4 regions of the Streptomyces sp. NPDC050509 genome follow, and region 1 is predicted to be linked to each of the others. Evidence: riboswitches for the same ligand, from Rfam matches in the RefSeq annotation. Region 1 holds a riboswitch; each other region holds the start of a gene.

Region 1 (3,561 bases):
CGCACACTTCCGGTGCAGTTCACGCCATTGTCCGGCCGGTAATTGCCTGACGGTTCGTCAATACTGTGACTTTCACGTGATCTCCGCTGCATCGACTTGTGACAAGCATTCGAGTACCGCTACGTTCACGACGACTCGGCAGCACCATGCCGGAGTTGAATTGACAGTCACACGGAAGGCAACCGCATGTCCCGGAACGGCCGACACCGTCGACCTCGTCAGGCCCCTGCTCTTCTCGTCGCCGCCGGGGTGGCCGGATCCGCGATCGCGATCCCGTTGCTCGGCGCCGGCGCCGCCAGCGCGGCGGACGGCTCCACCTGGGACCACGTGGCCGAGTGCGAGAGCGGCGGCACCTGGAGTGCCGACCTCGGCAACGGGTACTACGGCGGGCTCCAGATGTCCCAGGAGATCTGGGACGAGTTCGGGGGCGCGGACTACGCCGCGCGCCCCGACCTGGCCAGCCGCTCGCAGCAGATAGCCGTGGCCGAGAAGGTGTTCGAGGCCCAGGGGGCGCAGGCGTGGTCCAGTTGCGCCGGTGTCTCCGGGCTGACCAAGGCGGTCGGCGGCGCTGTCTCCGACGTCGTGGAAGGGGTGACGGGCGGGGGCGAGAGCGCCGACACGTCCGGAACCCCGTCGACCGACGCGTCCGGGAGTACGTCGCCGTCGGCTGACGGTACGACCGGCAAGGGCGCGGACAAGGGTACGGCGACGGAGCGGGACGGGGACGAGTACCCGGACGCCACCAGCCCGAGCCCCGGAGCCACCGGTTCCGCGACCGGCGAGGACGACGCCGACGACAAGGGCGGCACGTCCAAGGGCAAGCACCGCGGCCAGGCGGCCGACGAGAGCGCCACGCCGGGCGATGCGACGGAGGAGCGCGGGGCGGACAGCCGTGCGTCCCGCGGGGCCGCAGGGACGCGTGACGCCGGCAAGCTCACGGAGGGCGTGGAGCGCGAGGTCGAGCGGGTTGTCGACGCGGTCGGCGGCCACCTCTCCCTGTCGACCGGCGGACAGAAGGTCGTCGGCGGCTGGGTCTGAGGCGCCCGCGCCGGGGGCCGGGGGGCCGGGGGGCCGGGACCGACTGTTCCGGACCGGAACCGACGGCTCCGACCGGAACCGACGGCTCCGACCGGAACCGACGGCTCCGCCGACCGGAATCAAGGATTCCGGGACGGGATCGGCCGGTTCCGGGATCGGCGCGTACGGATCCGGCGGCCGGACGCGTACGGATCCCGCGGCCCGGAACGGACGGATCCGGAGCGGGCGCGGGCGAGTGCCGTTGAACGGCGCCCCGTTGACGCCTCCTCGGCCGCGTCCGTCCTGGCCGGCGCCTCCGATCTCCGGCCGGAACGCGGTGAGTTAGCGACCGTATGTCCCCTTCTGTGCAAGTGAGACAAGGGTCTCTTCACCGCAACTCGGGCTCTGTGTCTCGGCGGTTGGGCGAATTCGGTTCCCACCTGCGGAAACGTATTGTCCGTCGGAGGAGGTAAGGGCGTTTTTTCCGGGATGTTCCTCTTTGAACAACCGGCAGGCCTGTGATTACGGTCTGAACCGCTCGCACCGCGGGCCTCGTCGACCGTCACGCCGAATCCTGCCGTCGGTCGGGGGGAGTAATCGTCGCTTCAAGCGCCGAAGGCAGGAGCGGGGGACCCATAGGTTCGCGCCGGGCCCGGCCGTCGAGAGACGGGCGGTGACCGGCTTGGGGTGAAGCCGCGTGTGAGAGCACGCGGCCGGGCAACTCATTGGCCCGAACCCGACAGCTCACCTCGTAGGCGTCGGTGAGGAGATGTGTTCCATGCTGCTGCGTTCCAGCAAGGCCAAGCACCGTCGCCCGTCCAAGGCCGTCCGCTACGCGACGCTCGCCGGGATCACCGGTGCCGCCGTCGCGGCCCCCCTGCTCGGTGCCACCGCCGCCTCCGCCGCCACCGCCTCCGAGTGGGACCAGGTCGCCCAGTGCGAGTCCGGCGGCAACTGGTCGATCAACACCGGCAACGGCTTCTACGGCGGTCTGCAGTTCACGCCCTCCACCTGGGCCGCGTACGGCGGTACCTCCTACGCCCAGCGCGCCGACCAGGCCTCCAAGTCGCAGCAGATAGCCGTCGCCGAGAAGGTCCTCGCGGGCCAGGGCAAGGGCGCCTGGCCGAACTGCGGCGTGAACCTCTCCGGCGCCTCGTACGGCGGCGGCTCGACCGGCTCGGGCTCCGGTTCCGACTCCGGTTCCTCCAGCTCCAGCAACTCGGGCAGCTCCAGCAATTCCGGTAGCTCCAGCAATTCTGGTAGCTCCAGCAACTCCGGTACGCAGAAGTCCGCCCCGAGCCAGCAGGCGCAGCCGCAGCAGTCGAGCCGTGACGAGGCGCAGCCGGCCTCGCGCGGCCAGAGCCGTCCCGCCACGATCAAGAAGGGTGACGGCGAGTACAAGGTCAAGTCCGGCGACACCCTCTCCAAGATCGCCACCGCCCACAAGGTCAAGGGCGGCTGGGAGAAGATCTTCGACCTGAACAAGGACATCGTCCCCGACGCGGACGTCATCTACCCGGGTCAGCAGCTCCACCTGAGCTGATCCGTCCTCCCCGGCCCGGCGCGTCACCCCCGTACGCGCCGGGCCGGGGCCTTTTCGGGCACGGAACCGGGCCTCATGTCGCCCGGGAGGGTCCACGGCGGCGCCTTAGGGGCGGGCACCGGCTGGCCGATGACCCGGAGCCGGTTAGGCTCATGTCGCAAGGCCAAGAGACCCTGCACCCACGCGTCACATCCAGAAGGAGATGCTCGTGCCGTCCATCGACGTCGTCGTAGCCCGGGAAATCCTCGACTCCCGAGGTAACCCCACGGTCGAGGTCGAGGTCGGCCTCGACGACGGCAGCACGGGTCGTGCTGCTGTCCCCTCCGGTGCCTCCACCGGTGCGTTCGAGGCCGTCGAACTCCGCGACGGAGACGCCAACCGCTACCTGGGCAAGGGTGTCGAGAAGGCCGTCCTCGCCGTCATCGAGCAGATCGGCCCGGAGCTGGTCGGGTACGACGCCACCGAGCAGCGCCTCATCGACCAGGCGATGATCGACCTGGACGCGACCGAGAACAAGGGTTCGCTGGGCGCCAACGCCATCCTCGGTGTCTCGCTCGCCGTCGCGCACGCCGCCTCCGAGGCGTCCGACCTGCCGCTCTTCCGCTACCTGGGCGGCCCGAACGCGCACCTGCTGCCCGTTCCGATGATGAACATCCTGAACGGTGGCTCGCACGCCGATTCGAATGTCGACATCCAGGAATTCATGATCGCCCCGATCGGCGCGGAGTCCTTCTCCGAGGCGCTGCGCTGGGGCGCCGAGGTCTACCACACGCTCAAGAAGGTCCTGAAGCAGAAGGGCCTCTCCACCGGTCTGGGCGACGAGGGCGGCTTCGCGCCCAACCTGGAGTCCAACCGCGCCGCGCTCGACCTCATCCTCGAAGCGGTCAAGGAGGCCGGTTACGTCCCCGGCCGTGACATCGCGCTCGCGCTCGACGTCGCCGCGTCCGAGTTCTACAAGGACGGCTCGTACGAGTTCGAGGGCAAGTCGCGCTCGGCCGCCG
Region 2 (3,561 bases), on a different contig from region 1:
GGAATTCGAGGCCCTTGGCGGTGTGCAGCGTCATCAGGGTGATGACACCGGAGCCGTCCTCGTCCTCGTCGGGGATCTGGTCGGAGTCGGCGACGAGCGCGACCTTCTCCAGGAACTCGGCGAGGGTCGGGGTCGCGGCCGGGGCGGCGGCAGCGTCCGTACCGTCCCCGTCACCCGCTCCCTCCGTCCCTCCCTCCGTGCCGTCGCCGTCGTCGGCACGCGCGGCGGCCTGGCTGCGTTCCTGTTCGAACTCCAGCGCCACCGAGGCCAGTTCCTGCAAGTTCTCGATCCGCGTCTCGTCCTGCGGGTCGGTCGACGCCTGAAGCTCCGCCAGATAGCCGGTCCGTTCGAGCACGGCCTCCAGGACCGTGGCAGGCCCTGCGCCCGACTCGACGATCGTGCGCAACTCCTCCATCAGCGTGTTGAAGCGCTTGACGGCGTTGGCGGAGCGGGCCGCCATGCCGTACGCCTCGTCCACGCGCCGCAGCGCCTGCGGGAAGGTGATCTTCTCCCGGAGCGCGAGGGCGTCGATCATGGCCTCCGCGCGGTCCCCGATGCCGCGCTTGGGCACATTGAGGATCCGGCGCAGCGGTACGTTGTCCTCCGGATTGGCGAGGACCCGCAGATAGGCCAGGACGTCGCGGACCTCCTTGCGCTCGTAGAAGCGCACTCCGCCGACGACCTTGTACGGCAGGCCGACCCGGATGAAGATCTCCTCGAAGACGCGGGACTGCGCGTTCGTCCGGTAGAAGACGGCGACATCGCCCGCCTTGGCCTCGCCCGCGTCCGTCAGCCGGTCGATCTCGTCGGCGACGAACTGCGCCTCGTCGTGCTCCGTGTCCGCGACGTAGCCGGTGATCTGGGCGCCGGCGCCGGCCTTGGTCCACAGGTTCTTCGGGCGGCGGCTCTCGTTGCGCTCGATGACCGCGTTGGCGGCGCTGAGGATCGTCTGGGTGGAGCGGTAGTTCTGCTCCAGCAGGATCGTCGTCGCGTCCGGGTAGTCCTCCTCGAACTGGAGGATGTTGCGGATGGTGGCGCCGCGGAAGGCGTAGATCGACTGGTCGGCGTCGCCGACGACGCACAGCTCGGCCGGGTCCTCGCCCTCGCCGGAGGGGCCCACCAGCTCGCGTACGAGGGTGTACTGCGCGTGGTTCGTGTCCTGGTACTCGTCCACCAGGACGTGCCGGAAGCGGCGCCGGTAGTGCTCGGCGACGTCGGGGAACGCCTGGAGCAGGTGGACGGTGGTCATGATGATGTCGTCGAAGTCCAGGGCATTGGCCTCGCGCAGCCGCGCCTGGTACATCCGGTACGCCTCGGCCAGCGTCTTCTCGAAACCGTCGACGGCCTGCCCCGCGAAGGTCTCCTCGTCGATCAGCTCGTTCTTCAGATTGGAGATCTTGGCGCTGAAGGACTTCGGCGGATAGCGCTTGGGGTCGAGATCCAGATCGCGGCAGACCAGCGCCATCAGCCGCTTCGAGTCGGCGGCGTCGTAGATCGAGAACGACGAGGTGAACCCGAGCCGCTTCGACTCGCGCCGCAGGATCCGCACGCAGGCGCTGTGGAAGGTCAGCACCCACATCGCCTGGGCGCGGGGGCCGACGAGCTGCCCGACGCGCTCCTTCATCTCGCCCGCGGCCTTGTTGGTGAAGGTGATCGCCAGTATCTGGCCGGGGTGGACGCTGCGGGTGCCGAGCAGATGCGCGATCCGGTGGGTCAGCACCCGGGTCTTGCCGGATCCGGCCCCGGCGACGATGAGCAGCGGCGATCCCGTGTGCACGACGGCCGCGCTCTGCTCCTCGTTCAGCCCTTCGAGGAGCGCGGCAGGGTCGATGACCGTACGGGACGCCCCGTCGCGGTGGTACGGATCCCGGGCCGGGGGCACGTCGTAAGCGCCCTGGAACAGGTCGTCGGGCACCTGCTCCGGGGCGTGCTCGTCCCGGTCCTCGGGCGGCGGGGGGTGCTCGTCGCCGGAGGGCTGGAGGTCGGCCAGGAAACTGTCGTCAAAGAGGCTGCTCATCGCTTAACGAGTCTAGGCCGCCGCACTGACAGTCGGCGCCGGACCGGGAAAGCCGGCCGGGGAAGTCGGCCCGGTGGGCCGCACCGGCACGCCGGACGGTCCCGACTCACATACGCAGCGTAATGCTATACCCCGCATTGAGGCTCCTTGCACTCCACACGAGGAAATGGTCACAGAAATGTATCGGGCATATCGGCCATCCACCTTCACATCAGCGCCACATCTTGGCTAGCGTGCTCGATCAGGCAGCCCGTACCTCTGACGGCGATCCGCGCCGAGCGGGCGGCCCACGCCGAATCCGGGCTTTCCGCAAGGAAGTTCGGAACCGGGGACCCACTCTGCACGACCGGGGTGAATCGGGCCGTACGTTCGCCGAACGTTCAAGGCCCGTAGGGCAGCCTTCCGTTCCGCCCGAACCCGACAGCTAACCCGGTAGGCGGTCCACGGAAGGAGATGCCGAACTTGGCGTCGCATCGCAAGTCGCGCAGCCGTAGCGGAGAACGCGTCAGCTCCCCCGCGGTCGGAGTGACGACGGCCGCCATCGCCTCGGTCACGCTGCTGTCGACGCAAAGCGCGGACGCCGCGCCCGCAGAACCCAAACCGTCCGTCGAAGAGGTGCAGAAGAAGGTCGACGCCCTGTACCGCCAGGCCGGTGGAGAGACGCAGACGTTCACCAAGGCCACCAAGGCGAAGGAGACGACGGCCAAGCAGAAGCGCACGGTCGACCGGGTCATCGACGGTGTCGCCAAGAGCATCGACGGGGTCGCCAAGAGCGCGGACAAGCTGAACGAGGCCCGCCGTACGCTCGGTTCCTCCGTGGCCGCGCAGTACAGGGAGGGCGCGGGCACCCCGACGGCCGCCGTGCTGTTCGCGGACACCCCGCAGGCGCGCGTCGCACCGGAGGAGACGACGGACCGGCTGACCGACCGTCAGCAGAGCACCGTCACCGCCTACCCGGCGCGGCCTACCGAGCCGCCGAAGGTACCGGGCCGGGCGGCCACACGCCCGGAGTCGCCGGACGAGTCACCGGAATACTTGCGGACCAGCAAGGAGAGCATCCAGAAGAAGCTCGCCGAGGCCCGCTCGCTGCTGGCGCGGCTCACCGCGGAGGAGCAGGCGCGGCTGGCCGCCCTGGAGCGCAAGAGGGAAGAAGAGACCCGGCGCGCGGCGGAGGCGAAGGCCAAGGCGGAGGCCCGCGACAAGGCGGAGGCCGAAGCGGAGGCGGAGCGCCGGCGCGAGGCGGGACAGGCCCAGACCCACGCCCGTCCCCGGTCGCACGCCCGGCCCTCGTCGGCCGACACGGACGCGGGCGCGAACACGGACGCGGACGCGGGTATGGGCACGACCGCGAACGCGGGCACGGCCGTCGGCACCGGCACGGAGGCCGGGACGGGCGGCGACACCGCCGGCACGTACGCGGCCAAGGCGGCGAAGGTGCTCGCCTTCGCAGACGCCCAGATCGGCAAGCCGTACGTCTGGGGTGCCTCGGGGCCGAGTTCGTACGACTCCTCGGGCCTGACCCAGGCGGCGTGGCGGGCGGCGGG
Region 3 (3,561 bases), on a different contig from region 1:
TCTCGCTGGCCATGATGGCCCATTGCGGGGCCGCCGCCCCGGGGGAGTACAACGCCCTGGACACCCACTGGATCTGGCAGGAGGGCATGGAGCGGCTGACCGTGGAGCCCCCGCGGATCACCGCCGGCGAGATCGCCGTCGACGACACCCCGGGTCTCGGCGTCGAGGTCGACATGGACCGGCTGCTCGCGGCCCATGAGCTGTACCTGGAGAAGAAACTCTCCGGCCGGGACGACGCCGCCGCGATGCGCTTTCTGGTGAAGGACTGGGAGTTCGACGGCAAGCGCCCCTGCCTGGTGAGGTGAACCGGCCCGCAGGAAGTGACGCGTGAATCGACATGCCGTCAGGAGAATGAATGGCGCGGTGAATTCGGTGGCGTCCCCGGTCAATTCCCGCAGGGTGTCGGCAGTTGTCGGGGTGTCGGGTGGAGGGGTGCGGGATCCCGGCAACCCGACGGGACCCATTGATGGGCCTTTGTCGGAATTGACCGTTAGGTGGATATGGGTGTGATTAGTGTGGCTTGCTCTCTCTAACGCCTTTTGCCTGTCCGATAATTCCGTTACGTTCGTGACCTGCGTCATACTCCTGGCGGCGGGTGGGCGGGGCGAGGTGGGCGCTTTCTCTCGCAGGGGAGGAAAGTTGAGTTCCCGGGACCCCTCCGGAAAGGCGATTGCGCCGCCTTTGCGGAACTTGTGCGGCCCTGATTTCTCGCTTACGTTCACGTCCATCCGGATGGACCGCCAAATCCTGCCGCCGTCCGGAATCCCACACACCTATCCGTCAGAAGGCAGGAGCGGGGGACCCAGGTAAGTCGCCGGTCCGGAATTTCCGGAACGGCTCGGGGTGAAGCCGTACGCACCGTCGTACGGCCGGGCATCTCCAGCCCGAACCCGACAGCTCACCTCGCAGGCGACGGAGAGGAATTCGTCGTGCCCAGAAACGCCAAGCACCGCCGTTCCAGAGCTGGCTCCATCGCCCGTCGCCTCGTCGCGGTGGGTGCCGGGGGCGCCGCCCTCGCGATTCCGCTGGTGTCCGCGGCCACCGCCCAGGCGGCGGAGGCCCCCGCCGCCCCGGCGAAGACCACCACCTACGTCGTGGTCTCCGGCGACTCCCTGTCCAAGATCGCGCACGCGCACTCGGTCAGCGGCGGCTGGAAGAAGCTGTACGAGGACAACCGGAGCGCCGTCGGCGCCGACCCGTCGCACGTACTCCCCGGCCTGAAGCTGACCCTCAAGGGGAAGGCCCCGGCCACCGCCGCCAAGACGGCCACCACGGCGAGCACGAAGTCCGGTACGAACGGCTCCGTCACCCAGGCCGCCACGAAGACGTACAGCGACAACCTGGACGGCTGGATCCGCGAGTCGCTCGACGTCATGGCCCAGCACGGGATCCCCGGCACCTACGAGGGCATCCACCGCAACATCATTCGTGAGTCCGGGGGCGACCCGAACGCCATCAACAACTGGGACATCAACGCCCAGAACGGCGTTCCGTCCAAGGGCCTGCTCCAGGTCATCGCCCCGACGTTCCAGGCGTACCACGTGCCCGGTACGTCGACGGACAGCTACGACCCGGTCGCCAACATCACGGCCGCGTGCAACTACGCCGCCGACCGGTACGGCTCGATCGACAACGTGAACGGTCCCTACTAGACCGGACCGGCGTCGCGCAGCGCGCTGAACACACCGGCCCCGGCCCCGCCGTCCTACGACGTCGGGGCCGGGGCCGGTTCCCGTACCCCACGCGACGCCTGTGCCCCACAGGGCACCCGTGTCACACGCGTCGCGCGCGCAGCTCCCGTACCCCCGCCACCGCCAGCACGAGCGCCGTCGCGCCCAGGGACCACAGGAGCTGCGGGCGGGCCGCGTCATCGGTGAGCATCAGGACGAACACCGTCGCGATCGCGGCGAGCGTCACCCAGGTCAGGCCGGGGAAGAGCCACATCCTCAGGACCAGGCGCTCCGGCGCCTCCCGCTCGATGCGCGGGCGCAGCCGGAGCTGCGACACGGCGATCATCGCCCAGACGAAGAGCAGCACCGCGCCGACCGCGTTGAGCATGTACAGGAAGACCGTGTCGGGCCACTTCAGATTGAGCAGTACGGAGACGAACCCGAACGCCACCGACGCCAGCACCGCCCGCCGCGGCACACCCGCGCCGCCCACCTTCAGCAGGGCCTTCGGCGCCTCGCCCCGTTCGGCCAGGGAGAAGACCATCCGGGACGAGCCGTAGAGGTTGGCGTTGAGCGCCGAGAGCAGCGCCACGAAGACCACGATGTTCATGATCTGTCCGGCCGACGGGATACCGATCGCGTCGAGGACGGTGACGTACGGGCTGAGCCCCGCCTTCTGCGCCGTCCAGGGCAGCACGGTCACGATGACCGCCATCGAGCCGACGTAGAAGAACAGGATCCGGAAGACCGCGCTGCGCACCGCGCGCGCCACCGAGCGCACCGGGTCGTCGGACTCGGCCGCCGCGATCGTGACGACCTCCAGACCGCCGAAGGCGAAGATCACGGCGAGCACCCCGGAGGTGACGCCCTGCCATCCGTTCGGGAGGAAGCCGCCCTGTCCGGTGAGGTGGGCGAGACCGGCCGGGCTGGTGTCGGGCAGGACGCCGAAGATCGCGAGCAGCCCCAGAACCAGGAACGCGACGATCGCGAAGACCTTCAGGGCCGCGAAGTAGAACTCGAACTCGCCGAAGTTCTTCACGGCCGCGAGGTTCGCGCCGGTGAAGACGACCATGAAGACCAGGACCCAGGCCCACTGCGGTACGGAGGGCAGCCAGCCGTTCGCGATCTGCGCCGCGCCCGTCGCCTCCACGGCGAGCACGACGACCAGCAGGAACCAGTACAGCCAGCCGACGCTGAACCCCGCCCACCGGCCGAGCGCGCGCTCGGCGTGCACGGAGAACGAGCCCGACGCGGGCATCGCGGTCGACATCTCGCCCAGCATCCGCATCACGCACATCGCGAGCACGCCCGCGATCAGATACGAGACGACGATCCCGGGACCGGCCAGCGCGATCCCGGCGCCGGAGCCGACGAAGAGCCCGGCGCCGATGACACCGCCGAGCCCGAGCATGGTGAGGTGGCGCTGCTTGAGCCCGCCGGCCAGTGGTTCGCCGGACGGGGACGCGGCCGGCGTGGCCGGGGGAGGAGCGGGGAGTCGGTCGTGCATGGGGTGGGTCCAGACTGCTTTCCGGGCTGGTGGCTACGGAGACGGTGCGGCCCTGGCAGTGTCTCCGGACCGCCCCCGTCCAGGCAAAACGATTCCGGAGGCCGGACGCCGGACGACCGGCACGGGGCGGATGCCCGACGACCGGCACCCCGAGATGCCCGCGGGCGTCCGCCTCGTGCCCGCGGGCGTCCGGCTCAGCGCAGCCACGCCTCGTACGACATCACGGAGCCCGCCGTGACCCGGTAGCGGGCGATGTCCCGGGTGTACGTGATCTCCATGCCGAGCACCCGGCCGTCGCGCGGGTCGAGGATCACCAGGCGCCGTAGGGGCTCCCCCCGGTCCGCGGGGGAGTCGTACACATACGCCAGGCCCGTTCTGCCCAGC
Region 4 (3,561 bases), on a different contig from region 1:
AGCAAAGAATAGGCCGCGCCTATTTATTCTCTTTGTATACGGCTCGATTGTTAATGCTGTGCGCTCGCGATGTTTACGGCGTGTTGCGAAGCCCTCACCTTTTCCCGGGCCCGGCCGGGGTCGGGGCCGTGCCCGGGGCGGCGCAGCCGGTGCACCGCCATCGTGCGCTCCGCGTGCAGGGTGGTGAGCGCCCGCGCGCGTTCGCCGTCGCCGCGCGCCACCGCGTCCACGATCGCGCCGTGCTCCGCCCAGGACTCCACCGGGTGGCTGGGCTGCTCGACCACGTACATCCAGGCGATCTTGTGGCGGAGCTGGGTGAGCAGCGAGGTGAGCGCGGGGCTTCCCGACGCCTGGGCGAGCGTCTCGTGGAACCAGGCGCCCAGCGAGCGCAGATCCTCGCCCTGGCCCCTGCGGGCCCGTTCCTGGCCCAGTCTGACCAGGCCGCGCAGGACCTTGAGGTGGGCTTCCGTACGGCGCTGGGCCGCGCGCGCCGCGCCCAGCGGCTCCAGCAGCAGCCGTACCTCCAGCAGGTCGGCGGCCTCCTGCTCCGTGGGCTCGGCGACACAGGCGCCGGCATGGCGGCGCGTGGTCACGAAGCCCTCCGACTCCAGTGTGCGCAGGGCTTCGCGTACGGGGACGCGGGAGACGCCGTAGCGCCGCGCGAGCTGCTCCTCGGTGAGCCGGCTGCCCCGCTCGAACAGTCCGGAGACGATGTCGTCGCGAATGGCCGTGCATACCGAGTGCGCGGGAATGCGCATGTCCGAACCTCCGCCTTAATCCGCGCGAAACGCTGCCGATTGACGCCTGTTCCGTGACTCTATTGCAATCAACGCGAATTTCCGATGGGTGCCCGGAATCCATGGATATCTTTTGGCCAGCGCGGGAGCACGGCGAAGGCCCCGGCGCGGAGCCGGGGCCTTCGTGGGAAGCGGTGCGCGGGTGGGGCGGGAGGTGTCAGACCGTCACGCCGTGCGCGCGGAGGTACGCGACCGGATCCATGTCGGAGCCGTAGTCGGCGCTCGTCCTGGCCTCGAAGTGGAGGTGCGGCCCGGTGACGTTGCCGGTGGCGCCCGAGAGGCCGATCTGCTGGCCCGGGGTGACGCTCTGGCCGACCGAGACGCCGATCGAGGAGAGGTGGCCGTACTGGGTGTAGGTGCCGTCCGCCATCCTGAGGACGATGTTGTTGCCGTACGAGCCGCCCCAGCCGGCCTCGACGACGGTGCCCGTGCCGACGGCCACGACCGAGGTGCCGGACGCGGCGCGGAAGTCGACGCCCGAGTGGCTGCCGGAGGACCAGAGGGAGCCGCCGGACTGGTAGCCGGTGGTGACGTACGAGCCGGCGACGGGAAGCCGGAAGGTGCCCAGCCGCTTGCGCTCCTCGGCGCGCGCGGCGCGCACCCGCTCCTCGCGCAGCTCCTTCGCGCGGGCCTCAGCCTTGCGCTCGGCCTCGGCCTTCGCCGCGGCGCGCGCCGTGGCCTCGGCCTTCAGCCGTTCGACCTTCTCGGCGGCGTGGCGCTGGGCCTCCGCCTGGTCGTCGACCGCGCCGGCGACGGCGTCGCCGATGGCGATGACCTGGGTGAGTCCGGTGTGCGTGGCGGCCTCGGTGGAGCTGTCGGCGGCGAGCGCCGGGGAGGCGAGGGAGCCGATGACGCCGGTCGCGGTCAGCGTCGCGAACCCGGCGGCGCTCGCGCCCTTGCAGGTGATGCGGTTCGGGGCGCGGTGCTTCCCGGTGGCACGGGTGAACGCCATGGAGTGGCTGGTCCTTTCCTTCCCTCTCGCCTACCGGGTTAGCTGACGGGTTCGGAGCAGGAAGGTCTCCTACGGACCCCTCCGCGCGGTGTGCCCGCGAAGGCCGTCCGATTCACCCCAGGGACGTGGGTCCCCGGCTCCCCAGGCTCGCGCCTGACGGGGACTCGGCGATGGCTGCCCGATGCCACTGATGCGGCGCAACGGCGAACAGCCGGACCGACGCTAAGCGGCTCGTCTTTCAATAACCAAACAGACAAGGTTTTTTGTAGCGCACACCACAGGGCAGACGGGCATCCTCTCCACCAAAGGGGACATAAAGCAGAACCCCGGCGACCGTGGTCGCCGGGGTTCCACGGAAAGACGAATCAGCCTGTGACAACCGTCACTTCACCGATTCCGAGAGCCTCGACCGGCTCCTTGATCTGCGCCGCGTCCCCGACCAGAACGGTGACGAGCCGGTCCACGGGGAAGGCGTTGACGGCGGCGGCCGTCGCCTCGACGGTGCCCGTCTCGACCAGCCGCGCGTAGAGCCGCGCCTGGAAGTCGTCCGGGAGGTGCTGCTCGACCTGGTCGGCCAGCGTGGCCGCGACGGAGGCGGCCGTCTCGTACTTCAGCGGCGCGACCCCCACCAGGTTCTGCACGGCCACGTCGCGCTCGGCGTCCGTGAGCCCTTCGGCGGCGAGGGTGCGCAGCACCGTCCAGAGGTCGTCGAGCGCCGGTCCGGTGGACGCGGTGTCCACGGAGCCGCTGATGGCGAGCATCGCGGCGCCCGTCCCCCCGTCCGGCGAGGACGGCGCCGAGGAGCGCAGCACCTGGCCGAAGGCGCGTACGCCGTAGGTGTAGCCCTTCTCCTCGCGCAGGACGCGGTCGAGCCGGGAGGTGAGCGTGCCGCCCAGGCAGTACGTGCCCAGCACCTGCGCGGGCCAGACGCGGTCGTGCCGGTCGGCGCCGATCCGGCCGATCAGAAGCTGGGTCTGGACGGCGCCGGGGCGGTCCACGATGACGACCCGGCCGGTGTCGTCGGCCGTGATGGCCGGTGCGGTCCTGGACGCGGCCGTGTCGCCCGTCCAGGCGCCGAGGGTGTCCGCGAGGATCGCGTCCAGGTCGACGCCCGCCAGGTCGCCGACGATCACCGCGGTGGCCGTGGCGGGGCGTACGTGCGCCTCGTAGAAGGCGCGGACGCCCGCGGCGTCGATGCGCTCCACGGTCTCCTCGGTGCCCTGGCGCGGTCGTGACATGCGCAGGGAGGCCGGGAACAGCTCCTTGGAGAGCTGCTTGGCGGCGCGGCGGCCCGGGTTGGCGGTCTCGTGCGGGATCTCGTCGAGCCGGTTCCGTACGAGCCGCTCGATCTCGCTGTCCGCGAAGGCGGGGGCGCGCAGCGCCTCGGCGAGCAGGCCGAGCGCCTTGAGCAGCCGGGAGACGGGGACCTCCAGGGAGACCCGCAGGCCCGGGTGGTCCGCGTGCGCGTCGAGGGTGGCGCCGCAGCGCTCCAGCTCGGCGGCGAACTCCTCGGCGCTGTGCTTGTCGGTGCCCTCCGAGAGCGCCCGCGCCATGATCGTGGCGATGCCGTCGAGCCCCTCGGGCTCGGCGTCCAGCGGGGCGTCGAGATTGATCTCGACGGCGACCACCTGCTGGCCGGGTCGGTCGCAGCGCAGCACCGTCAGGCCGTTGCCGAGCGTGGAGCGCTCGGGGGCGGGGAAGGCCCAGGGCCTGGCCTCGCCGGCGGTCGGCTGCGGGTGGAACTCCATGGTCACGGCAGCGTCGGTCACTGGTCCGCCCCCTCGTGCTCGTCGGTCTCGTCGGCGTCCGCCG

What was found. A riboswitch is a leader RNA that binds a small molecule or an ion and turns the genes downstream of it on or off. The one in region 1 is predicted to bind cyclic di-AMP.
Region 2: another riboswitch for cyclic di-AMP. It lies ahead of ACIBJC_RS10950 (C40 family peptidase); the one in region 1 lies ahead of ACIBJC_RS14565 (transglycosylase family protein).
Region 3: another riboswitch for cyclic di-AMP. It lies ahead of ACIBJC_RS32575 (transglycosylase SLT domain-containing protein); the one in region 1 lies ahead of ACIBJC_RS14565 (transglycosylase family protein).
Region 4: another riboswitch for cyclic di-AMP. It lies ahead of ACIBJC_RS37095 (M23 family metallopeptidase); the one in region 1 lies ahead of ACIBJC_RS14565 (transglycosylase family protein).

What each region holds. Positions count from the first base shown of each region.
Region 1 is NZ_JBITHL010000004.1:483,952-487,512, forward strand. Features, by position in the region: gene ACIBJC_RS14555 (cytochrome P450) at 1-42, shown strand, start outside; gene ACIBJC_RS14560 (transglycosylase family protein) at 250-1,038, shown strand; cyclic di-AMP (ydaO/yuaA leader) riboswitch at 1,618-1,790, shown strand; gene ACIBJC_RS14565 (transglycosylase family protein) at 1,799-2,560, shown strand; gene eno (phosphopyruvate hydratase) at 2,763-3,561, shown strand, end outside.
Region 2 is NZ_JBITHL010000003.1:397,712-401,272, reverse strand. Features, by position in the region: gene ACIBJC_RS10955 (ATP-dependent DNA helicase) at 1-2,017, opposite strand, end outside; cyclic di-AMP (ydaO/yuaA leader) riboswitch at 2,298-2,472, shown strand; gene ACIBJC_RS10950 (C40 family peptidase) at 2,471-3,561, shown strand, end outside.
Region 3 is NZ_JBITHL010000014.1:101,435-104,995, reverse strand. Features, by position in the region: gene ACIBJC_RS32580 (enolase C-terminal domain-like protein) at 1-305, shown strand, start outside; cyclic di-AMP (ydaO/yuaA leader) riboswitch at 761-925, shown strand; gene ACIBJC_RS32575 (transglycosylase SLT domain-containing protein) at 930-1,652, shown strand; gene ACIBJC_RS32570 (amino acid permease) at 1,774-3,177, opposite strand; gene ACIBJC_RS32565 (CU044_5270 family protein) at 3,372-3,561, opposite strand, start outside.
Region 4 is NZ_JBITHL010000020.1:98,847-102,407, reverse strand. Features, by position in the region: gene ACIBJC_RS37100 (GntR family transcriptional regulator) at 51-758, opposite strand; gene ACIBJC_RS37095 (M23 family metallopeptidase) at 955-1,749, opposite strand; cyclic di-AMP (ydaO/yuaA leader) riboswitch at 1,762-1,929, opposite strand; gene ACIBJC_RS37090 (M16 family metallopeptidase) at 2,115-3,497, opposite strand; gene ACIBJC_RS37085 (M16 family metallopeptidase) at 3,515-3,561, opposite strand, start outside.